Regions from separate parts of the Sporosarcina sp. NPDC096371 genome, predicted to be linked through region 3. Evidence: predicted binding sites of a transcription regulator. Region 3 holds the regulator's gene; each other region holds the start of a gene.
What was found. The regulator LexA, encoded in region 3, represses DNA repair genes until DNA is damaged. The targets are predictions, from matches to a motif close to CGAACATATGTTCG.
Positions count from the first base shown of each region.

Region 1: a site for LexA is predicted at 4,374-4,387, ahead of uvrB (excinuclease ABC subunit UvrB). Genes of this name have one in related genera too.
Region 2: a site for LexA is predicted at 3,734-3,747, ahead of ACIQ0H_RS00280 (YhjD family protein). Genes of this name have one in related genera too.
Region 4: a site for LexA is predicted at 3,252-3,265, ahead of parE (DNA topoisomerase IV subunit B). Genes of this name have one in related genera too.

Region 1 is NZ_JBIWFE010000005.1:54,684-61,037, reverse strand. It holds gene uvrA (excinuclease ABC subunit UvrA) at 1-2,315, opposite strand, end outside; gene uvrB (excinuclease ABC subunit UvrB) at 2,321-4,303, opposite strand; gene ACIQ0H_RS14210 (IDEAL domain-containing protein) at 4,444-4,680, opposite strand; gene ACIQ0H_RS14205 (ABC transporter permease) at 4,815-6,026, opposite strand; gene ACIQ0H_RS14200 (ABC transporter ATP-binding protein) at 6,019-6,354, opposite strand, start outside.
Region 2 is NZ_JBIWFE010000001.1:68,174-74,527, reverse strand. It holds gene hemE (uroporphyrinogen decarboxylase) at 1-382, opposite strand, end outside; gene ACIQ0H_RS00295 (antibiotic biosynthesis monooxygenase family protein) at 586-1,104, shown strand; gene ACIQ0H_RS00290 (M20 family metallopeptidase) at 1,183-2,346, shown strand; gene ACIQ0H_RS00285 (competence protein ComK) at 2,645-3,172, shown strand; gene ACIQ0H_RS00280 (YhjD family protein) at 3,357-3,713, opposite strand; gene ACIQ0H_RS00275 (nuclear transport factor 2 family protein) at 3,863-4,438, opposite strand; gene ACIQ0H_RS00270 (response regulator) at 4,975-5,649, opposite strand; gene ACIQ0H_RS00265 (sensor histidine kinase) at 5,672-6,354, opposite strand, start outside.
Region 3 is NZ_JBIWFE010000001.1:535,215-541,568, reverse strand. It holds gene tkt (transketolase) at 1-253, opposite strand, end outside; gene ACIQ0H_RS02505 (DUF896 domain-containing protein) at 329-562, opposite strand; gene ACIQ0H_RS02500 (YneB family resolvase-like protein) at 630-1,292, opposite strand; gene yneA (cell division suppressor protein YneA) at 1,289-1,600, opposite strand; gene lexA (transcriptional repressor LexA) at 1,796-2,416, shown strand; gene ACIQ0H_RS02485 (methionine gamma-lyase family protein) at 2,494-3,759, opposite strand; gene ACIQ0H_RS02480 (trimeric intracellular cation channel family protein) at 3,900-4,505, shown strand; gene hfq (RNA chaperone Hfq) at 4,790-5,014, opposite strand; gene miaA (tRNA (adenosine(37)-N6)-dimethylallyltransferase MiaA) at 5,060-6,007, opposite strand; gene ACIQ0H_RS02465 (alpha/beta fold hydrolase) at 6,004-6,354, opposite strand, start outside.
Region 4 is NZ_JBIWFE010000001.1:1,195,868-1,202,221, forward strand. It holds gene ACIQ0H_RS05805 (Mur ligase family protein) at 1-137, shown strand, start outside; gene ACIQ0H_RS05810 (C40 family peptidase) at 256-1,602, opposite strand; gene ACIQ0H_RS05815 (HesB/YadR/YfhF family protein) at 2,047-2,340, opposite strand; gene plsY (glycerol-3-phosphate 1-O-acyltransferase PlsY) at 2,379-2,981, opposite strand; gene parE (DNA topoisomerase IV subunit B) at 3,280-5,253, shown strand; gene parC (DNA topoisomerase IV subunit A) at 5,250-6,354, shown strand, end outside.

The DNA of each region.
Region 1 (6,354 bases), on a different contig from region 3:
TCACGATTGTAGCGCTTGCCATGACAGACCTCACATGGTACATAGACATCTGGCAAAAAGTGCATTTCAATTTTGATAATGCCGTCGCCTCGGCATGCTTCACAGCGTCCACCTTTCACGTTGAAGCTAAAACGACCTTTTTTATAGCCCCGTACTTTCGCTTCATTCGTTGAGGCATAGACATCCCGCACATCATCGAACATCCCCGTATACGTTGCAGGGTTCGATCTCGGCGTGCGTCCGATTGGTGATTGGTCGATTTCAATTACCTTTTCCAATTCTTCAAGACCTGTGACAGATTTAAATTCACCTGGTTTTTGTTTGGAACGGTTCAATTTCTGTGCCAGTACTTTGTACAGAACTTCATTAATCAATGTACTTTTCCCTGATCCTGATACACCCGTCACGGCAATGAACTGCCCAAGCGGAATATCAACATTGACATTTTTTAAGTTATTTTCCGCAGCACCTTTAATGATGATTTTTCGACCATCTGATTTTCGACGCTCTACAGGGAGCGCAATATACTTCTTGCCGCTTAAATATTGACCCGTTAACGAATTGGGATCATTCATCACTTTGTCAGGCGTACCTGCAGAAACGATTTCTCCGCCTGCAACACCTGCACCTGGTCCAATATCAATTAAGTAGTCGGCTGCCATCATTGTATCTTCATCATGCTCTACAACGATGAGGGTATTCCCGATATCACGCATACTTTTTAGTGTACCGATGAGTCGGTCATTGTCCCGTTGATGCAAGCCGATTGATGGTTCGTCTAAAATATAGAGGACGCCCGTAAGACGTGAGCCTATCTGAGTAGCCAACCGAATTCGTTGTGCTTCCCCTCCCGATAGTGTGCCCGCTGCTCTCGATAACGTTAAATAATCGAGCCCTACGTTAATCAGGAACCCTAGTCGCTCATCAATTTCACGTAGAATCAGCTTAGCAATTTGCGCATCTTTTTCCGATAGTTGAAGGTTTTTGAAAAACTGATCCACCTCGACAATCGATAGTTCTGTTACTTTACCGATATGGACCCCATTTACTTTCACAGCGAGTGTTTCCTCTTTTAATCGATAACCAGCACATGTCGGACAAGGCCGTTGCGCCATATATTTCTCCATTTGTTCGCGGACATAATCTGAAGACGTTTCTTTAAAGCGACGCTCGATATTCGCCAAAACCCCTTCAAAATAAATATTGCTATCACGCGTACCTCCAAATTCGTTTGTATAGCGGAATCGGATTTTTTCGTCTTGGGAGCCATTTAGGATTTTATCGAGCTCAGCATCCGGTAGTTCACTGACAGGGACATCCAGCGAAATTCCAAAATGATCCGCGACTGTTTTTAATAATTCCGGATAGTATTGTGAACTCGTCGGTTCCCACGGAGCAATGGCATGCTCTTTCAATGATTTCGATGAATCAGGAATGACAAGATCCGGATCGACTTCCTGCTTCGTTCCTAGACCGTCACAATCTGAACAGGCACCAAACGGACTGTTAAATGAAAACATACGCGGTTCTAACTCTCCGATTGAAAATCCACATAATGGGCAGGCATGATGCTCACTAAATAACAGCTCTTCCCCGTCCATCACATCGATTAACACAGTTCCTTCTGCAAGTCGTAGCGCCGATTCCAAGGAATCACTTAAACGCGCCGCGATGTCTTCTTTCATGACAATGCGGTCAATGACGACTGCGATATTGTGCTTTTTGTTTTTATTCAACTCAATATTATCGTCTAGGTCGATGATTTCACCATTTACTCGAATACGCACATAGCCTTGTTTCTTGATATCTTCTATTAATTTCACATGCGTGCCTTTGCGACCCGAAACGATTGGGGCCAGCACTTGAATACGGGAACGTTCAGGTAATTGCATCAAACGATCGACCATTTGTTGAATCGTTTGGGATGAAATTTCCGTTCCATGGACTGGACAAATTGGCTTGCCAACACGCGCGAAGAGTAAACGCAGGTAGTCGTAAATTTCCGTAACAGTCCCTACTGTAGAGCGCGGATTGCGACTCGTCGTTTTCTGGTCAATGGAAATAGCCGGCGATAGTCCTTCTATTACATCGACATCTGGCTTGTCCATTTGCCCTAAAAACTGGCGGGCGTATGCCGATAGTGACTCAACATATCTGCGTTGTCCTTCTGCGTAAATGGTATCGAATGCAAGAGAGGACTTTCCAGACCCCGATAAACCTGTCATCACGACTAATTGATCACGCGGTATCGTCACGTCAATATTTTTTAGATTATGTGCCCTTGCCCCTTGTATGACGATTTCATTGTTTTTCATCATTCTTACCCCTCAACCTTCAGTTCCAAAATTGTATCTCTCAGTTCCGCAGCACGTTCGAAGTCGAGTGCTTTTGCCGCTTCTTTCATTTCTTTTTCAAGCGATACAAGTAGGCTAGCCTTCTCGTCTTTCGTGAGTTTCTTACCTTTTGTTACTTTATCAACATAAGAGACAACTTCTTCTGCCACCTGTGTGGCACGAATGACATCTCGAATTTCTTTTTTGATGGTCGTCGGCGTGATCCCATGCTTGTCATTGTAAGCTTTTTGAATAGCACGACGCCGGTCTGTTTCATCAATCGCTTTGATCATTGAGTCGGTCATCCGATCCGCATACATCACGACATGGCCATTGGAATTACGTGCCGCTCGACCGATTGTTTGGATAAGCGCCCGTTCCGAACGAAGGAAACCTTCCTTGTCCGCGTCAAGAATCGTCACGAGAGACACCTCGGGAATATCAATGCCTTCCCTCAGCAGGTTAATGCCTACAAGGACGTCATAAGTGCCCATTCGCAGCTCCCGAATGATTTCAATTCGTTCAAGCGTCTTGATTTCGGAATGGAGATACTGCACCTTAATCCCGATGTCTTTTAAATAGTCGGTCAAATCTTCCGACATCTTCTTCGTCAACGTCGTAATGAGAACCCGTTCGTTCTTCTTCCTTCGTTCATGTATTTCATCTATCAAATCATCGATCTGTCCTTCAATCGGACGTACGTCAATTGTTGGATCAAGAAGCCCTGTCGGACGAATAATCTGCTCAATCATTTCAGGTGTATGCTCAATTTCATAAGGCCCCGGTGTTGCCGAAACATATATCGCTTCTTTCACATGGCCTTCAAACTCTGTAAAGGTGAGTGGCCGATTATCAAGTGCAGAAGGCAAACGGAAACCGTGTTCCACTAAGACATTTTTTCGTGCCTGGTCACCATTAAACATACCCCTAATTTGCGGTAACGACACATGACTTTCGTCGACAACAATTAGAAAATCATCTGGGAAATAGTCAAGCAAGGTATACGGTGTTGCACCCGCAGGACGCAAAGTAAGATGACGAGAATAGTTTTCGATGCCTGAACAAAAACCCATTTCCCGCATCATTTCAAGGTCGTAGCGTGTCCGCTGTTCTAGGCGTTGCGCTTCAAGCAGTTTGTCTTGTCCACGTAATTCTTTCAATCGTTCTTCCAATTCAACTTCAATATTGTCAATGGCCTGGACCATCTTTTCCTCGCGTGTCACGAAGTGGGAGGCCGGGAAGATGGCGATATGATCACGTTCGCCCAGAATTTCACCTGTCAGTGCATCGACTTCACGTATCCGATCAATTTCATCTCCAAAAAATTCGATGCGCATGCAGCGCTCATCCCGAGATGCGGGGAAAATCTCCACCACGTCACCTCTTACACGGAATGTCCCGCGCGTAAAGCTAATGTCATTGCGTTCATATTGAATGTCGACAAATTTACGCAGCAATTCGTTACGCCCAATTTCCATCCCTGTGCGAAGCGAGACAACGAGTTCACGGTATTCCTCCGGAGAACCAAGGCCATAAATACAGGAAACGGATGCGACGATCAGCACATCATTGCGTTCAAATAACGCAGATGTAGCGGAGTGCCGCAGCTTATCAATTTCATCATTGATACTGGCATCTTTTTCGATAAACGTATCCGTATGCGGTACATAGGCTTCTGGTTGATAGTAATCGTAGTAACTCACAAAGTATTCGACTGCATTGTCTGGAAAAAACTCTTTAAATTCACTATATAATTGACCCGCTAACGTTTTGTTATGGGCGATGACCAGGGTTGGTTTATTGATTTCTTTTACGACGTTCGATACCGTGAACGTTTTCCCTGTCCCAGTCGCACCGAGTAGCGTCTGATGTTTTTCACCTTTGCTAAGACCTTCCACTAGTTTAGCAATGGCAAAAGGCTGATCACCTTGTGGCGTATAAGGGGCTTGCAAGTTAAATTTTTGAACCATAATGGTCATGCCCTCCCAAAGAAGAATTACTTTTACTTTACCATACCTTGCCGGTTTTCACGAATAAAAACGAACGTACGTTTTTCGATATATGTATAAAAAAAACGCCGCATATCGCTTCATGCAGCGTCCTCACTTTTTTATTGAACTTCTACTAATTTTTTTAGACTTTCCGAATAGAGCTGAAATGTCTGTTCATCACGACAATCAAGCGAAAGATCGATCAATTCCATGAGTCGCTCCATGGTTTGTTGCCGATGAATATGGTTTAGGAATAGGTCCATGTAAATGTCATTCAACAGTTTTTCCGATTGGAGTGATGAACTATTTTTCCCAACGGCTTTCAAAAACTCTGCATATGAATAATTATTTTCCATCTCGCTCACCCCTGACGCCTTTTATTTATTATATCTATTTTCAGAGGTAAGTTGCAAGGTTTTTGGGAATATTCTATTTTTAATTTTTGTGACAGCCAAAAAGCCGTCCCGACTTGCGATCGGAACAGCCTCTTTCAATCGAACTCTTTCTTTTCCCCCGTCAAACGAATGGTTGCTTCAGATATGATTAGAATGACCGCCGCTATTAGGAATGGTGTCGTGGCAATGCCGTAAAGGAATAGCGCACTAACCAAAACCACTGCCGCCTGAATCCATTGAACCGCACGGACCGTTTTTCTAATCGCTGCAGGACGTGTGTCTTCCTTTTCAGGGAATAGCATATCCATTCGGAATTCGTCTCCTGCACGCAATGCATGGATAAGTTGCACGGCCGAAGCGAATGCAAGCGCACCAGCAAAAATGAAGACAACAATCGGAAATGGAATGAACAGCGCCCCGAGCGCAGACAACGCAGTCAGCCTAACCCACAGCCAGAAAATATCATCCGTTCGGATAAATGTGCGTCTCACTAGATAAGCTTGTGGAACCGTTTGTCCGAACTTCGGAGTACCGAATAACAGTCCGAGCCAGCCACGTCTACTGACTGAACCTTTAAGATGCGGAACATCCGTGAAATAGTTGGCGAAACGGTAAAAGCGCATCATCCGATTTTGTTCAAGTTCAATAAAATGGTCGTATGGGAACGGTTTTTCATTTCTCCGCCTCCCCCAATAAAAGGCGTACAGTCCAATTAACACGCCGATAATCGGAAGGTTCCACGGACTAGCAACAAGACCGTTAAAAATGAAAAGTCCAGCCAATAAAAATCGAACAAAACGGTCGCCCCAGACCTTTGTACCGTCAAGAGCATGCCGGAAGTTATATTCAGATAAGACAAATACCCACTTGATCAGTACCATGCAAATTGCGATGCCTATATACGCAAGCTTTGTCCCAGTTCCAGTCGCAGACAATAGCGGTAAGGCGACGATATACAATACGAATGGCAAAGGCAGCTGTGAAAAAAATGTCCAACTCAAAGATCGTTTGAGGTACATGGGAAGTTTCTTTTCAAGTGGCAAAAAATAAACGGTATCTGCTGGTTTCAACAGCGTTACAGGTGTTGAAAAGGAGAGCGCCGCCCCAAGAATCACTGCCGTTAGTAGTGCTGCTGGAAAGTTTGCTGGTACTTCCTTCAGCCATTCACTGTATGCATAGCCCCCCGCTCCAATTGTAAAGACGAACACAATCGCTAAGTGACCCGTAAACACATACTTTAAATACTTTTGGAGTTCGGTTATGTAATGGACGAACCGTGTTCCCCAGATGTCACGCAAATTATTCATTGTCAGCTTCCTCTGTCATCGCAATGTACAGATCGTCCAAAGACGCACCTGGACGTCCGAAGGCTTTTCTTAAATCATCCATTGTACCTTCTGCCCGCACCCGTCCGTCGTGGAGCAAAATAATTCGATCACAATGCTTTTCTGCCGTTGACAAAACGTGGGTTGACATGAGGACGGATGCCCCATTGTTTTTCCGCTCAGTCATCTGTTCAAGGAGAGATTTAATACCAAGTGGATCCAGACCGACAAATGGTTCATCAATAATATACAAAGAAGGATTGACGAGGAACGCACACATAATCATTACTTTTTGTCGCATCCCTTTTGA
Region 2 (6,354 bases), 470 kb from region 3:
TTTTAATCGTATCGAGTACAAACGGAATGTCATCCTCTGGTGATAAATCGCCAAGATTATGGACATCTTGAACAGTACGGATTGGGTTTGAGATAACCGGACCCACCCCAGCCTTGATCTTCACATCAACGCCAAGTCCTGGTAAAGGCGTTACAATATCTTTATATAAAATAGCCGCATCAACGTTATACTGGTCAACTGGCAGCTTGGTCACATAAGCGCAAAGTTCAGGCTGATGCGTGATTTCTTCCAATGAGTATTTCTCTTTTATTTTCAAATATTCAGGCTGCGAACGTCCCGCCTGTCTCATGTACCAGACTGGTGTATGTTCAATCTTTTCGCCCCGTGCTGCGCGGAGTAGTGTATCGTTAAATTGTGTCATATTATCTATTCCCACCTTCATTTATAATGGCAGTTCCGTGTTCCTATCCGTACTCAAATATAGACGTTTCGCTATGCAAAGTATAGTGTTTAGCCCCTCTTGTCATAAAGTTGTGCGTCTTTATCGATTAATCGCCATTATTTGTTTTAATCGCCCAAATCGGGGAAGATATATAGAAGAAGAATTTAAGGAGGTTTTCGGACATGAATATTTTTATAACATCTGGAACACCAGGTTTTATGGAGCAGTTAAGAGAGAAGCATGCAAAAGAAATGATGGTTGTCATGCACGCCGGAAATGATTCCTTATTGGTGCATGAAACGAACGGCGAAACCGTTTTCCAAACACCACGTCGCTATGAAGTCATCGCCTCTTCGGGCACGCTTAAAGAGGAGGGTTATTTTGTGCTTAATCATATTCCCGTTACGGATGAAGGCCGCCCTATATTTGAACATAGCTTTAAGGAGCAATTGCCGACGATTACTGAAGCACTCGGATTCACCGCTTTTCGCCTGCTACGCCCCCTTCAGTCAGACGCCTATATTGTCATGACGGAGTGGTCCACTAGTACGTATTTTGACATGTGGAAAAATTCTTCTTCTTTTCATGATGCACATTTAACGAATCCTTCAGACGCGGGCGTTGACCGTACACTCCATCTTTTTACGGAAGCAGCTTTTGAGACAACTTATATTGCCCAGACAAAAGAGACCGACGCATAACCATTGCCATTGGTCGATTGCTCCCTTTCGGATGTTTGTTATAATAGTAGAAATAACTTGTTTGAAAGGGGCAGTCCATTGAAAAATCAGTTGTTCGAAAAGTTAGATAGTGCGTTTGAAGACATGGTCATCATCCGCCGTCACCTTCATATGCATCCCGAATTATCTTTTAAGGAAGAACAAACCGCACAATATATCTATGATTTCTATGCAAATCTTGGCATTGACGTACAAAATGGTGTAGGTGGTAACGGCGTCGTTGCACGCGTAAAAGGCGGAAGACCCGGTAAAACAGTTGCATTGCGCGCTGATTTTGATGCTTTGCCTATCCAAGATGAAAAAGATGTACCGTACAAATCCACGGTGCCTGGTGTCATGCACGCATGTGGTCATGACGGACATACAGCTACGTTACTCCAAGTGGCAAAAGCGATTCACGAATTACAAGAAGATCTTGCCGGCGAATATGTTTTCATCCACCAACATGCGGAGGAATATGCTCCAGGTGGCGCCATTTCAATGATTGAAGCGGGTTGCCTAGATGGTGTCGATGTTATTTTTGGCACCCACCTCTGGTCGTTGACGCCTTCTGGAACCATCGAATATTTAACGGGGCCTGTCATGGCGGCAGCTGATCGTTTTACAATTACCATTCAAGGCGCTGGTGGTCATGGCGCAGCTCCCCATCAGACGAAGGATGCCATCGTTATCGGCGCACAGCTCGTCATGAATTTACAGCAACTTGTTTCCCGTCGTGTTAATCCCATTGATTCTGCCGTCTTATCTATCGGTTCATTTGTCGCTGAAAACGCCTTCAATATCATAGCCGATTCTGCGAGGCTCAGTGGGACCGTTCGCTCATTTGATCCAAAGGTGCGCGATTTGATGGAACTTGAGATGAAACGCGTTGTGGACGGCACGGCACTGGCGAATAACTGTACCATCGATTTCACATTTGAACGTGGGTATCCAGCCGTCGTCAACCATGCCACAGAAACTGAATTTTTGAAGACGGTAGCGGAAAGTGTTCCAGGTGCTCAATCTGTTGTGGAATCCACTCCGCAAATGGGCGGCGAGGATTTTGCCTATTACCTTGAAAAAGTACCAGGAACCTTTTTCTTCACGGGTGCCAAACCTGCGGATCCCTACCCGCATCATCACCCAAAATTCGACTTCGATGAAAGCGCCATGCTTCTCGCAGCAAAGACTTTAGGCGCCGCTGCGATTGATTATCAAGAATAATAACGACCAGCCTTCCCTCGTCAACTGAGTGGAAGGTTTTTTTATGGCCTATTATCCGCCGTCTGGTGTTAACCAGCACAAAGCATGTAGTTTACCTATGTTACACCAGGTAATTTCGTACACATTTTTCACTTTTAGTAATTGTGTAATTAGACTTATCATATGTAATTTATTTACAATATAATAGGTTTTACGATTTTGAAGTATATATAGTTACAAATGTTCAGAAAAGGGTTGCATTTATAATTTTCTGATTTATAATAATAATTAGATGTTTTAAATATTAGGAGGGATTCAATTGAAAAGACAAAAACAGACGTCAAATTACATCATCTCATTCGACACATTTATGTTGCAGCCTATCGTTACAGGTAACACATTATCAACGCTTGTTGTTGAACGTAATGGAGAATTGCGTGTGTCAAAAAAGCCTATCCACATCGTGAAAAGTTCTTGTGATTATTATGGCGGGTCTTTGCGTGGTTCCACCAATGCAGCAAAACTAGCTCTTGGGAACCGTCATAAGACACCGATTATCGTGGCACATGATTTCGGGATACCTTATATCTTTTTACCTACCATGTCACCAAACTCTGAACATAATACCTGGATTTCATATAATGCGATTGATCATATCGTGCCTGACAATATGGGCAGTATTATCTTTTTGGAAAATAACCGTACTTTCAAGTTAAATGTTTCAGCTACAACGATGTACCGCCAATTTTCATTCGCTAAACTTTTAGAAAAGAATTTTTTACATAAGCAAAGACAGTTAAACAGACCGTCTTCTTTTGGAGGCTTCAACCAGTTCGAAGAGGAATGATTCATTTTATCCAATGAGGATTTAGCTCCCATTGGATAAGGTAACCATCGGTGGATGTCGCAGACCTTTCCAGGAAGCCCTAGACCTGCCAAATGCAACGCAGTTAGCCGTTGTCGCCAAGAATGCAACAACGGCTAACTTCTTTAGTGGATCTAGACGCAATACAACTCGGTGGCATGCTTAGTTATCCAGCCATCGCAAAGTAAACACTCAACAGCTCTTCGGTTCTATTTCGCAAGCGAACGTTCAAATAACGCCGGTGTTCTTCGTAGCCACCGTGCAAGAAAATATATTCGGTAAATGTATCATCAGTCTCGCCACGTAGCATGTTCATATTATGGCGTCGTAAATAGATGTTTGTCGCCTTCAACTCAGCACGTACAAGCTTGGTTGCTTCATCGACGAGTTTAACGTAAGGTCCTTTCAACTTGAAAGGACTTTTTTCAAATACATTTCGATCCCGTTCCAAAATGGTGATAAGCATCGGCAAATAAATCATATTCTCAAAGTGTGACAATGCCTCTGCGGAAATTAAAGGCATTTAAGCCCCTCCCCTCTAAAAGAACACTAGTTCGTATTTTTATTATATGCCCCTACCTCGTAATTATCAACCAACAAATTAAGGAATTTGATTACGTGAAATCTAGACAAAAAAACTCCCAGCCACGATCGCTAGGAGTCTGACATTATTTATTTTTTTGCCTCATCACCAAGATAATGCACGGCTGAAACTTTCCATTCGCCATCATCCTTCGTAAAAACAGTTACCTGTCTGCCACTTGGATTCGTTTCAAGTCCACTCGACAATTGTTTCATTTTAGTCTGTAAATTTGCAAATACTTGTGCTTCGTTCTCACTGTATGTCACAACCGTTACATCCGAAACTTCACGAGTAACATCATATTCCTCAAATGTCTGCTCCAAATAAGAACGCTCTTCTACTTTATCGAAACTCCCCGATTGATCTGACAAGATGTCAAAATAACCATCAATATCCTTGTTATTTAATCGATCAATATACGAAGTAAATACGGCTAAAATTTTCTCTTTTTCACCTACCGGTACATTCGCAGCCTCTTCAATTGAGCCATCCGACAGGTTAAAGCCTACTTTTTTCTCATCCACCCCATGATCGATTGTACCAAAACCAGGTGTCGCTTCACCATCAGTAGCAGAGCCCCCATTGGAAGCGCCCCCCTCATCCTTACTGCACGCACCTAGTAGCAATAACATTGACATCATCGAAAAAACAACTATTTTCTTCATTTTTTTCCTCCTCTAGAAATGCGCAGGCCGCCTGCCAGACGCGACAAGTAGGAAGGATAGAGTTCAATCCTTCCCTGAAGGATGAATTTCAATCCTTCCCTACTGGCCGACTAATTTCGCCATGTCCTGTGGTAACGTTGGCACGAGTACGTCCTGTACGTCGGAAGACTCGAAGACAATTGCGCCCTTTGCCTTTATCAGCAAGGAGGAGAGATGTACTTCAATCCCTCCCTACTGAAGCGACTCGAGCGACTAGCGCCCGGAGTCTAGACACTGACCTATATATGTTGAACTTATGATTCTCACCTAATCTCCAGCGAAGGCGCCTTACTGGGGTAGCCGAAGCGATAAGACTAAGGAGGGATGCAGTTCAATCCCTCCCCACTAGTGGTTTTCTAGCAGGCTTATCGCGGGAGGCATCCCCAAGCGTTGTAGATAGGATTCTTTCATTCAACATATATAAGTTAAAAAGCAATTATTTTCTGATCTTAACAGAATGAAAGGGCTCCTCCAAACGGAAAGCCCTCACTCATTATTTACTTTACTTCAACCCAACCATTTTTAATCGCTGTGACAACCGCTTGTGTTCGGTCATTAACAGCCATCTTCTGTAAAATGCTTGATACGTGGTTCTTGACCGTTTTCTCAGAGATAAACAACGTCTCCCCGATTGTGCGGTTACTTTGTCCATCCGTTAATAACTGCAACACTTCACACTCGCGTTTAGTGAGCAAGTGGAAAGGACGGCGGATATCATTTTGTTGGAAAGACCCTTTATGTTCACGTTCGCTCAAACGACGGAATTCGCTAACTAAATTATGTGTCACTTTCGGATGAAGGTACGAACCGCCCGATGCAACCACTTTAATGGCTTGGACAATTGCATCCGCATCCATTTCTTTCAGCATATAGCCTAGTGCCCCTGTTTTTAGTGCATGCGATACATACGATTCATCATCATGAATCGAGAGCATGATCACTTTTGCATTCGGAAAATCCGCAATCAGTTCTTCCGTCGCATCGACACCGTTCATACGCGGCATATTAATGTCCATTAGTACAACATCAGGCTCAAATTGTTCATAGAGTCCCTTCACTTCGCTGCCGTCATCCCCCTCGGCAACAACCTCAAACGAATCTTCAAAATCTAGAATACGTTTTACCCCTTCACGGAACAATTGGTGATCATCTACAATTAAAATTTTTGTCATCTGCATTTCCTCCCATTTATATCTAACCGGTAATTATTTCATTTCGTAATGGAAGCCGGAAATAAATTGTCGTTCCGTTTCCAATTGCCGAAGTAATTGTCATATCACCTTTTAGCAATTCTATACGCTCTCGCATCCCGATCAAGCCGAAAGACTTATCTTTCACTTCATTTTGATCGAATCCTCGCCCATTATCTTTGATGATAATATTCATTATATCGCGAAGCCATTCAATTTTCACCCAAATGTCCTTCGATTTTCCATGTTTAAGTGCATTTGATACTGATTCCTGCACCAGTCGGAAGACCGACACTTCAAAATCTGACAGAAAACGCTGCTCCTGCCCCGTATTTTGGAAGTGAATCTCAGCACCCTGTTCATATTCCTCAACCGTCGACAAATATTTCCGCAGTGTCGGAATCAACCCAAGATCATCAAGTGCCATCGGACGCAGATCATATATGATACGACGGACCTCATAAAGTGCCCCCCTTACCATCTCTTTAAGATCGGTAAGTTCCAGCAGGGCAAGTTCCGGCCCTTTTTCAGCAAACGTCTTTTCAATCAACCCAGAGCGAATCAACACATTCGCCAACATTTGCGCCGGTCCGTCATGAATATCACGAGAAATCCTTTTGCGCTCGTCTTCCTGCGCTTGAATAATGCGGATGCCGAACTCCTGCTTATGTCTCGCTGTTTCAAGTG
Region 3 (6,354 bases):
GAAGACCATAGCCAGCAAGGTGAAGCAGGCTATAAAGAAGTGCTGAACCATGTCCAGCGGAGAGGACGAAGCGATCTCGGTTGAACCACTGTGGATTTGAAGGATTATGGTGCATGTGTTTTGTCCAAAGCGTGTAGGCCATTGGTGCAGCACCCATCGGTAATCCCGGGTGTCCAGAATTCGCTTTTTCAATTGCATCGATAGATAATGTACGGATCGTGTTAATAGCTAACTGGTCAATCTGTTGAGTCATTGTGTACTTCCTCTCCCATTAAATCTATTTTTCTACAATCTCTAGTTTAGACAATTCGCGCAGTGAATGCAAAGGTCAGTTTAGGTATTTACTATTGCGCGCCTGTTTCACCTTGTCTGGCGTCACATCATTGCCATCCGGGTCGATGATTTTAACGTGTTCAATTGTACCGCGCATCGATGATCTGAACGTTTCCAGATACTCTTTACGTAGAAGTGTTTGTTCTTTTGCCTCTTCTAATGTAAGGCCTGTTGATTTCGATTTTTTCGATAACTCGTTGATTCGTTTAATTTTTTCTGGTGAAAGCATGTGTTTTCCTCCATTTTGTTTCGTGATTACATAAAAGGTATACAAAAAGAGCAGAAAGTGCAACCAATCAGCCTTCCTGCTCTAATTCATATTCTTTAAATCGACGATGGACGGTCGCTTTGCTAATATCATGTCCAAGTCCATTTAACACGCTTGTAATTTCTTCGAACGTTAGTTCTTTGTCGCGAAGTGCAACGATTTCATGGATGGGTACTTCAATTCGTTCGCGCCCTTCTGCATTACCTCTATTTTTCAAATTACGTTCAGGACGATAGCCTTCCCTTACTGCACGTTTCATGCCACGTTTAATTTTTGCATTATGTAATTTGCGTTGATATTCTTCGACAATCGCCAAAATTTCTAGCAACATCGTATCCATTTCGTTAAGCGCAATCGGCCCGCTATCATTACGCGAATAGATAGCTGTATCTGTTTTCGCCAACAGATGTAACACCGCCATTCGTGCATTACCACGCCCTAGTCTGGTCTCATCCTGAATGAGCACCGCATCGACTTCCTCATCGCGAATGAAATCGAGCAAACTGAGCAACCCCTCACGATCAATATCGAAACCGCTATGCTTGTCCTCGAATGTCCCTATAGGTTCAAGACCGAGTTCAGCTGCCAAATCCACAAGTTCCTCTTGTTGCCGCACAAGCGACAGTTCCTGCGCATCTTTTTCCGTACTCACCCGGCAATAGATGACGCATTTCTTTTTACGTTCATTCACCGATTATCACCTGCAATTTGTATGATGGTTTGATTGTCCTGATTGTGTCGTGTAGGAAGAATCAAATCTTCTCCTGTTTTGATTGTAACAGTCGGCAGGTCATTTAGTCTCATGACTTCTTTCATCCACTTTTCTTTAGGCATATTGTCAGCATGATGATGAGCAAGATCCCACAATGTATCTCCTTCCATAATTGTGACTTCCGTCATATTTTGCTCTTTTCCAGATTTCATGATACCTATAAGTGCAAATCCCATACATAAAGTGATAAGTAGTAAAATATAGCTGTTATTTTTAATAAAAGTCATTTGAATTCCCCCTCTAGAATGTTTGTTCGGAATACTTGTTCCCAGTATAGGAAATCAGAAATCAAATGTCAACAGTTTTTTTAGAACCTGTGTTTGCCATCTGTTCGTAAAGGTGATATACTCTACTTATTAAAATAACTCGATCTTCTCACGACTTTTAGAAGATAGTAGAATACTAGTTAAGAGGTGAATGTATTGAAGAAAATTTCGAAGAGGCAGGAAGACATCCTGGCATTCATTAAAGATGAAGTAAAGAAAAAAGGATATCCGCCATCCGTGAGGGAAATTGGTGAAGCGGTAGGTCTAGCGTCAAGTTCGACCGTTCACGGCCATCTTGCCCGTTTGGAAAGCAAAGGGTTCATCAGACGAGATCCAACGAAACCAAGAGCCATTGAAGTACTTGACCCTGAAGGGCTTGAATCGATGAAGCCAGGCGTCCTCCACGTACCGCTTGTTGGGAAAGTAACAGCAGGTCTGCCAATTACCGCAATTGAAAATATCGAAGAGTACTTCCCGTTGCCAGAATCATTCGGGACAACGGAAGACAAGCTCTTCATGCTTGAAATTGTCGGAAGTAGTATGATTGAAGCTGGAATCCTAAACGGTGACCATGTTGTCGTCAAGCAGCAGCAAACGGCGAACAATGGTGAAATCGTTGTTGCAATGACAGAAGACGATGAAGCAACGGTGAAACGTTTCTTCAAAGAAAAAGACTATTTCCGCCTTCAACCGGAAAACTCATCGATGGATCCAATCATCGTTGACAACGTTTCCATTCTTGGTAAAGTTGTCGGTGTTTACCGCTTAATTCACTAATTGTATCCATGCAAAAGAGCCGTTCCCCTTCGCGATGGGAACAGCTCTTTTTTAGTTGGATGAAAACGTTCTTGTACTTATTGTTCAATCAAGTTTTCACGAACCAGTTTCTCAACAGAGGATAACACCGCTGCTTTTACGTGTTCGTACGTCAGTCCACCTTGGACATAAGCCGTGTATGGCGGTCTGATAGGGCCATCAGCCGTCAATTCGATGCTGGAACCTTGGATGAATGTTCCGGCCGCCATGATGACATCGTCCGTATAGCCAGGCATATACGATGGCTCAGGTGCATAATGCGCATTGATAGGCGAATTGGCTTGGATTGTCCGACAGAAAGCAATCATTTGATCGGCATTTTTAAAGGAAACAGATTGAATCAGATCCGTCCTTTTTGTCGTATAATGTGGCGACGTCTGAAGGCCAAAATCTTCGAGCAGTGCTGCGGTAAACAATGCACCTTTCACCGCTTGGCTGACGACGTGTGGCGCAAGGAAAAAGCCTTGGTACATTTCAAGAAGTGTATCGAGCGATGCCCCTGCTTCCGCCCCAAGTCCAGGCGACGTCATTCGGTAAGCGCATTGTTCAACAAGATCAGCACGCCCTGCGATGTAGCCGCCTGTACGCACAAGCCCGCCCCCTGGATTTTTAATGAGTGAGCCCGCCATTAAATCAGCGCCCACTTCCATCGGTTCTTTATCTTCCACGAATTCCCCGTAGCAATTATCGACAAATACGACAACGTCAGGATTGACGGCCTTCACGCGACGGACCATTTCACCGATTTCATCGACCATGAAGGATGGGCGATCCGAGTAACCTTTCGAACGCTGTATGCCAATCATTTTCGTCTTACTATGCATATGTTTAACCACTTCATCGAAATTGACCGTCCCGTCTTCGTTCAAATCGATATGTTTATACGAAATGCCGTAATCTTGCAAAGAACCCGTGTCTTTCCCTTTGCCGGAAACGATGGATTCCAAAGTATCATACGGTTTTCCCGTGATATACAGTAGCTCATCACCAGGGCGAAGAATACCAAAAAGACTGATGGAAATGGCATGTGTTCCCGAAATAATTTGATTGCGCACTAGGCAAGATTCCGCCCCAAAAACGTCGGCGTAGACCTGTTCCAACACGTCACGACCACTATCATCGTAACCATACCCTGTAGATCCCGTTAGATGAAAATCACTGACCATATTTTTACGGAATGCTGCTAGCACTTTCCGTTGATTGTAAAAAGCTATTTTTTCAACATCTTTAAAAAACGGAGCAAGCTTGTCTTCAATCACTTCCGCCTTCTCTAGTAACAACTCATCTTGTTCATTCAATATCATCTGAATTCCTCATTCCGTTAAATAGTCACTTCATTATCTTATCAGTCTGTCCACATAGGTCAACGATTACGTAGCTTTTTATTGATAAATACATCCAATCTGGTAGAATGCAGAATGATAGTTTGAATGGGGGAAGCGTATTGGCGTGGGATGTATTTAGTTTCATAGGTACCGCGGCGTTTGCCATTTCTGGCGCGATTATTGCAATGGAAGAGGAATATGACATTTTTGGCGTTTATATATTAGGTATAGTCACTGCATTCGGTGGAGGAGCTGTCCGCAATCTATTAATCGGTGTTCCTGTATCCGTTCTATGGGACCAACAATTTTTATTTATCGTTGCAACTGTTTTAATCGTGACGATTTTCTTCTTTTCAAGGCATCTACTAACCCACTGGACAAGATGGGGAACGTATTTTGACGCGGTCGGTTTGGCTGCCTTCGCGATTCAAGGTGCGATGCTGGCCATTCAGCTCGACATGCCGCTTAATGCTGTTATCGTTGCAGCCGTTCTGACGGGAGCAGGAGGAGGCGTAATCCGCGATTTGTTGGCAGGTAGGAGGCCTCTTGTTTTTCAAGAAGAAATCTATGCCATCTGGGCTGCGCTTGCTGGACTGCTTGTCGGACTCGGGATTTTTTCCGGAGATTGGGCGCTTTACTTATTGCTCATTTTCACTGCGGGTTTGCGTATTTTGTCATTTATTTTTCATTGGAAATTACCGCTACGAAAAATCCAGCCATCTTAAAGCGAAACAAGGAATCTACCCCTGTTCCGCTTTTTTCATTCCATTAGTATAGGCAGAAACTAACCGTTTCTAAATTAATTCCGTTACCGCAGGAAACAAAAATAGGTTTTCATTGGATTTCATACTCTCTAACGATTTTGGTGAATGTCCTTTTGCAATTATCCAGCATGAAAAAATCAAATTTATTTTTTTAAAAATAGCGTTTGGAGCAATTCTCATATATTGATATCGTAAAAACAAAAAAACGGAACTAGGAGTCCTTCTCCTAATTCCGCTTTTCTGTCTTACACTTCCTCTTTTAAAATCACTGGTTTCGCCGGGACATATGTCGAAATCGCATGTTTGTAAATCAATTGTTGCTTGCCTTCCGATTCAAGTAAAACCGTATAATTGTCATACGATTTAATAAGCCCTTTCAATTGAAATCCATTGAGTAAAAATACCGTTACAAATGTGTTATTCTTTCGTAACGAGTTCAAAAAAGTTTCTTGCATGTTCCCCTGTGCCATACGCAGAATCCTCCTGTTGGTGTGCTAATATTTCTCCTACTCCCTTTATCTTATTCGCTTTAAATAGTCGAAATCCTGCATAATTTCCAAAATTCCCTTAACAATTTCTGCAGTCCCCAATTTCGCGTCAAACCATTCCACATCCAACTTATTGCGGAAATACGTCATTTGCCGTTTGGCATAATTGCGTGTGTTTTTCTTCATCAACTCAACGGCCTCTTCCAGCAATAGCTTACCCTCGATACTTTGATGAAGTTCTTTGTAGCCAATCGCCTGAACGGACTGCATGTCACGAATGCCCGCATCCCATAATGCTTGCGCTTCATCCCATAACCCTTTGTCCATCATGATGTCCACACGTCGATCAATTCGTTCATACAGCACATCACGGTCCATTTCCAGGCCTACAATAAGATGATCATAAAGAGGAGCATGTCCCACATTTTCTTCGTGGTCGCCTTTTGTTTTTCCAGTCACTTCAATGATTTCAAGTGCGCGAACAAGCCTACGGTGATTATTAGGGTGAATCTTTTCAGCACCTGCCGGATCGATGGACACGAGCCGTTCATACAGAACATCCGCACCTTTGTCCGCTAGTTCCTGCTCGAGCCGTTCCCTAACAGCAAGATCCGCCGCCTCTTCAGTAAAACGAAAATCATACAACACCGATTGCACATACAGGCCTGTTCCCCCCGCTATAATCGGTGTTTTGCCACGCTCTTGAATATCTTTGATCCAGTGTCGTACTGCCGTTTGGTATTCGGCAACTGAAAAAGATTCATCCGGTTCTTTCACATCAAACAAATGATGGGGAATCCCATCCATTTCTTCTATTGTAATTTTCGCTGTACCAATATCAAGCTCCTTGTAGACTTGCATCGCATCACCATTAATGACTTCGCCACCAATCGCTTTCGCAAGTTCTACACTTAGGGCTGTTTTTCCCGACGCCGTTGGTCCGACGATTGCAATTACTTCTGGCATCTTGTTCATCGTTTTTCCATCCAGTTGTACACAAATTCGAATACATGCTGTCGGTTCTTTTCATTTAGCATTTCGTGTCTACCACCTTCAAACAGCATGACTGTCACATCTTCAATCCCTGCATGTTCATATTGTTGTGCTGCATTCCAAACTCCTTTACCATTGTTCCCCACAGGGTCTTCGCTTCCTGAGAATAGAAGGATGGGTAACTGTTTCGGAATGCGATTAATTTCATCTGTATCATGCACTTTTCCGATTCCTTCTAATAAATCTGCAAAAAAACGAGTCGTCGGTACATGCCCGCAGTTTGAATCGGCCAGATAGGTTGCGACGGCCTCAGAATTATTTGCTAACCA
Region 4 (6,354 bases), 660 kb from region 3:
ATATATGTAAAGAGGTCAAAGGGCTTAAAGAGCTTTTAGATCCTATCCTCGACAATGACGCGATTCTGCTTATAAAAGGCCCCATGTCAAGCCGATCCATGATCGAGTTTGCGAATAGTTTAAAAATGGGAGACTAAGAAAAGCGTAAGGAACTTGGACACTCGTATGGAGTGAAAAACGTATACTTTCAAATCATTTAATAAAAAGAAGCATTCGACCACATATGTGATGAATGCTTCTTTATGATTCCATTAATTAAAATACACGTCGTCCTGCAACATAGTTTTTCTTAGCCCAAGTTGAGTTTAGACTTTCTTTCAAAACAGAACCGGAAGTGGAAAGAGAAATATATTGATTTCCTCCAATGTAAATTCCGGTTTGTGTAATGTTTGCCCCTTTATTATCCGTTGAGAAGAGAAGAAGATCCCCTTTTTGGAGGCTAGCTTTTTGAACAGCCTTGCCGATTTTCGCCTGTTGGCTGGCAATTTTACTTTTTAGGTCAATACCTTGATTTTTATAAACATAGTACGTAAAGCCAGCACCTGTAAATGTTAAAGTCTTCTCATCATAACCGTAACCAAATTTCGCTTTACCCATTAATGATGATGCAAAGTTGACGATTTTATCAGCCGATGGAGCACTGACAGTAGGCGGCACGACGATTGGTGTATTCTTATCAGTCAAAACACGTTTTGCTGTTATAAAACGTTGATCGTAATAGTCAACGAAGAGAACTCGAGTTAGGATTCCATTTGAATTTGGAATGATAATTCTGTGGTCCCCTGCGTATATCGCAACTAAACCTGGTGTCTTTGATCCAATCGTATTACTAAAGAAGATCAAGTCACCTTTCTTTAGGTTTGCTCGTGAGACTGTTGTTCCTACCTTCATTTGTTCACTAATATTGGTCGATCCAAGAGTTACCCCATTTTTGTTATAAACATAGTTAACGAATCCTGGGCCTGTAAACTTCATTGCTTTATCATCGTTAACCGTGCCCATTGTTACTTTATTCATTAAATCAAAGGCTAGACTAACAACGTTATCCCCTTTTGTTGCTGGATTTGAAGGGAGCAAGCTTGGCAGAACTCTACGAGCCGTAATGTAACTGTCTTTATAGTAGGGTTTGCTGTTTAAATCAGAAATTACAATCTTTTGTGTTGGGTCTGCCATTTGAATCACTTTGTTATCACCGATATACATCGCTACATGATCAGGAATCTTAGTTCCTTTACTAGAGAAGAAAAGTAGGTCCCCTTTTTGCAATTGATCTCTTGCTACGTAAGTTCCTTGTTGCATCATATAATCTTCATTGTACGTAGCTAGATCTACGCCGTTTTCTCCGAAAATATACATAAGGAAAGTCGCACAAGAAAATTTATAGGGGTAAGTAGGCTTGTACTCCGTATTACTGTAAGTAGCCTTCCCAATCAAACTTTTACCAGTTTGAATTATTTGATCCGCCTTTGCTTCAACGGCGGATTGATTGTTTTGCGTAGTTGTAGTTGCAGCAGATACATTTACTGGATTTGTGGAAACTACACCTAATGTACTTAGACTGATGCAAACTGCGAGTGTAGCTGTAACTATACGTTTTTTCATAAAATTCCTCCTGAAAATTTTTGTAGTAGATCTCGCAATTGATAGTAACATAAAAAGGTAGCAGGACTTCTAGGGAAATATTTCCTTGTTGAATGCTTGTATATCCCTAATCCTTGCTCCTAATGGGTTAAACAAGGATTTTTACAATTAGATTACAAAGCTATTAACAACGTGTTACACATCTTTTTGATAGTATCTGTAATTCTGTTCAGAACATTGGTATGTTAAGCTTATAGTAATAGATTAATTAGAAGAGAACAGGGTGATGACACATACTCTGGTGCTTCAATCAAAATTAATTCCTCCAGTTCCACCTACAACATACATGCGTAGTTCTTTATTCATTCATTAAAAAAATGAAAACTGACCAACATGCAAAACTGACATTGATATCATGCACTATGAATGATTAAGAAATAAAAAAAAGCGTGTGGCACTGTGCCTTCACGCTTTTTCATATGAATAAATTAGTTCATCTAGTTTTGGATCCACGTTAACATGCAGGTCATGCTCTAAGAAATACCATTCATCTCGACGTTCGATATAGTACTGGACACCATCGTGTTCCGTTTTAACTGCAGCATCATCTGGGGCTTCCATTCTGACACCAAGTGAAAATCCTTCATGCAACGGACTTGCACCACCGTATCTAGCGAAAAATTGAATGCTATCGCCCTTTTCGGTGGCCATTTCTTCTTTAAACCAGTTCAATGCTTCAGTCGATAAGATGATCTTCATTTCCCCACACCATCCTTCCGGTTAATGTCTCCATTGTATTACAACCACTTCACTTTTGGCTCGGTACCTGCTTTAATACGTCCAATATTTGCCCGGTGGCGATAGAAAATGAAAACAGCGAAGCAACCAATCATAACCATCAAGGTGATATCGCCTGTTCTAACGTAATAAAAAATACTATAAAGGAAGCCAACAATTGCAACAATCATAGAAGTAAGCGATACCATTTTTGTCATTTTCAATACAATGAGGAACGTGGCAAGAACTAAAATAAATACAGGCCAATTATAGCCAAGAATGACACCACCAGAAGTGGCCACTGCTTTGCCGCCTTTGAAACTGGCGAAAACGGGATACATATGTCCAACGACCGCAAGAATGCCTGGAACCAGGAGGTGAACATTTGTCTGTTCGAAAAAAGGCAAGGCCAGCAATCCAACAGCGGCTGTACCTTTTAAAATATCAATGATTGTAACAGCAATCCCCGCTTTTTTTCCTAAAACGCGAAATGTATTCGTCGCACCTAAATTGCCACTACCGTGCTGGCGGATATCCATTTTGTAAAACAGTTGTCCAACCCACAGTGCTGACGGGATGGAACCAAGTAAATAAGCGATGAGTAACAGTAAGATAATTTCCATTCTATACCCCTTTTATATAGTTCTATAGTGATTTTAGTTTAGCAGAACCGTCTGTTGACTACAATGGCTTCACGTAGAGAATCGTTTGCCATCCAGGCAAATATTGCTGAAGTAGATTGGAATCGTTCATGCGCAAACATCTGGTTTTAGCAACTATCATTTAACGAACATCGTTGCAATAAATCATCTTCTTCTATACAATTAGTTGAGCAAGCTTCCGAGAACGTTGATTTGACAACCTTCTGGGGAAGCAGTACGATTATATAAAAGAGAACGTTTGTTTGAAGGGGGTCGTAATTTGACGAAAAAACAGGAAGCATATAAATATGATGATGATTCGATTCATGTATTAGAAGGTCTAGATGCGGTTCGTAAACGTCCCGGTATGTACATAGGATCTACCGATTCCCGTGGACTTCACCATTTGGTCTATGAAATCGTTGATAATGCGGTAGATGAGGCACTAGCAGGGTTTGGATCTGAAGTTGATGTAACACTTCATACAGACGGTAGTGTCAGCGTCCGGGACTACGGACGTGGTATGCCGACAGGAATACACGCGACTGGAAAGCCAACAGTAGAAGTTATTCTAACAGTCCTTCATGCCGGCGGTAAATTTGGCCAAGGCGGCTACAAAACGAGTGGTGGACTACACGGCGTTGGGGCATCCGTTGTGAATGCTTTGTCTGAATGGCTAGAAGTAACGATTTTCCGCGACGGTAAAAAGTTTCGTCAACGATTTGAACAGGGTGGAAAGCCCGTGACCACTCTCGAAGAGATTGGCACAACACGTGAAAAAGGGACGCTTATTCATTTTAAACCCGATCCATCTATTTTTTCGGTCGTAAAATATCAATATGATACATTAAGCGAACGCCTACGTGAGTCTGCATTCTTATTGAAAGGCCTAAAAATTGATCTAAAAGAAGAAGGCACAGATAAGCACGAAGTTTTTCATTATGAAACAGGAATAGAGGCTTTTATCTCTTATTTGAACGAAGAGAAGGATGTCCTGCATAATGTCGCCTATTTGGACGGAGAATCTGATGGCATCGAAGTGGAGTTTGCTTTCCAATTTAGTGATGGCTATTCGGAAACCATTTTGTCATTCGTCAATAACGTTCGGACAAAAGACGGCGGAACACATGAAACAGGTGCAAAAACCGCGATGACCCGTGTATTTAATGAATATGCACGGAAAACGGGTTTATTGAAAGACAAAGATAAGAACCTCGAGGGCTCGGATATCCGTGAAGGGATTTCAGCCATTGTATCCGTTCGTATACCCGAGGAAATCTTGCAATTCGAGGGGCAGACGAAAGGTAAACTTGGGACAAGTGAAGCGCGAGGTGTCACGGACTCCATCGTGTCTCAGAAGTTGTTCTATTACCTGGAGGAAAATGCTGATTTAAGTGCATCACTCGTTCGGAAAGCCATACGTGCACAACAAGCACGGGAGGCGGCACGGAAAGCACGAGAAGATGCACGTTCTGGGAAAAAGAGGAAAAGATCAGATACGCTACTGTCTGGTAAATTAACACCCGCACAATCGAGAAATGCCGCGAAGAATGAACTGTACCTAGTAGAAGGTGATTCCGCTGGAGGATCTGCAAAACAAGGTCGCGACCGTGTTTTCCAGGCCATTTTGCCGTTACGAGGGAAAGTACTCAACACGGAGAAGGCGAAACTCGAAGATATTTTGAAAAATGAAGAGATCAATATGATTATTCATGCGATTGGCGGCGGCGTAGGTTCGGACTTCCAAGTGGAAGACATCGCCTACGACAAAGTGATCATCATGACGGATGCCGATACAGACGGAGCGCACATTCAAGTGCTACTACTGACATTCTTCTATCGCTATATGAAGCCCCTTATTGAAGCAGGCAAAGTGTACATCGCATTACCACCACTATACAAGGTGTTTAAAGGCGCAGGGAAGAGCGAGAAACTGGCCTATGCATGGACGGAAGCCGATTTAGATGAAGCCATGAAAAAAATTGGTAAGGGGTATATGCTACAGCGCTATAAAGGACTTGGTGAAATGAATGCGGATCAGCTATGGGATACAACGATGAACCCAGAAACACGTACGCTTATCCGAGTCACAATCGAAGATAGCGCGATATCTGAACGTCGGGTCACGACGCTAATGGGCGATAAAGTAGAACCAAGACGTCGTTGGATTGAAGAGAACGTCGATTTCGGCATGTCGGAAGAACATAATATTTTGGACAATGAATTTTTGCATGTCGAGGGGGACTTTGAATGACTTTAGAAGAACGTTACCAGGATCTACCCTTGGAAGAAGTGATCGGTGATCGATTTGGACGCTATAGTAAATACATCATTCAGGACCGGGCATTACCGGATGCACGCGACGGTTTGAAACCTGTTCAACGGCGTATTATGTATGCCATGTTCCATGAAGGGAATACGCATGATAAGGCTTTCCGTAAATCGGCCAAAACCGTCGGGAACGTCATCGGTAACTATCATCCCCATGGCGATTCGTCCGTCTATGAAGCAATGGTGCGGATGAGTCAGGACTGGAAACTGCGTCATATGATGATTGAAATGCATGGTAATAACGGTTCTGTCGATGGGGACTCCGCTGCTGCCATGCGTTATACTGAGGCACGATTATCTGCAATTGCGGGCGAAATGATGCGGGATCTCACTAAAAATACAGTTGATTTTATCCCTAACTTCGATGATACAGAACCTGAACCGACTGTTTTACCTGCCCGTTTCCCGAATTTACTAGTCAATGGCTCAACGGGAATTTCTGCAGGTTATGCAACGGATATACCGCCACATGCGTTGCACGAAACGCTTGATGCAGTTCTCATGCGTATGGACAATCCAGACGTTTCGGTTGATGAATTAATGACTGTTATCAAAGGACCTGATTTCCCAACTGGGGGGATCATCCAAGGAACTGACGGCATCAAAACGGCTTATGAAACCGGCAAAGGACGTTTCGTAATACGTGCAAAAACAGCAATAGAACCGTTAAAAGGCGGTAAGTCGCAAATCGTTGTGACAGAAATTCCATATGACGTTAACAAGGCCAATATGGTTAAGAAAATGGATGAGCTCCGGCTGGATCGTAAATTAGACGGTATCGCCGATGTACGCGATGAATCGGATCGTACAGGCCTCCGTGTCGTCATCGAATTGAAAAAAGACATCGATGGCAATGGAATTCTACAATTTTTGCTTAAAAATACGGATTTACAAGTCACATACAACTTCAATATGATTGCTATTTCTGATCGCAGGCCGAAGCTGATGTCATTACCAATGCTACTTGACGCCTATATCGATCACCAGAAGGAAGTAGTGACACGTAGATCACAATATGACATCA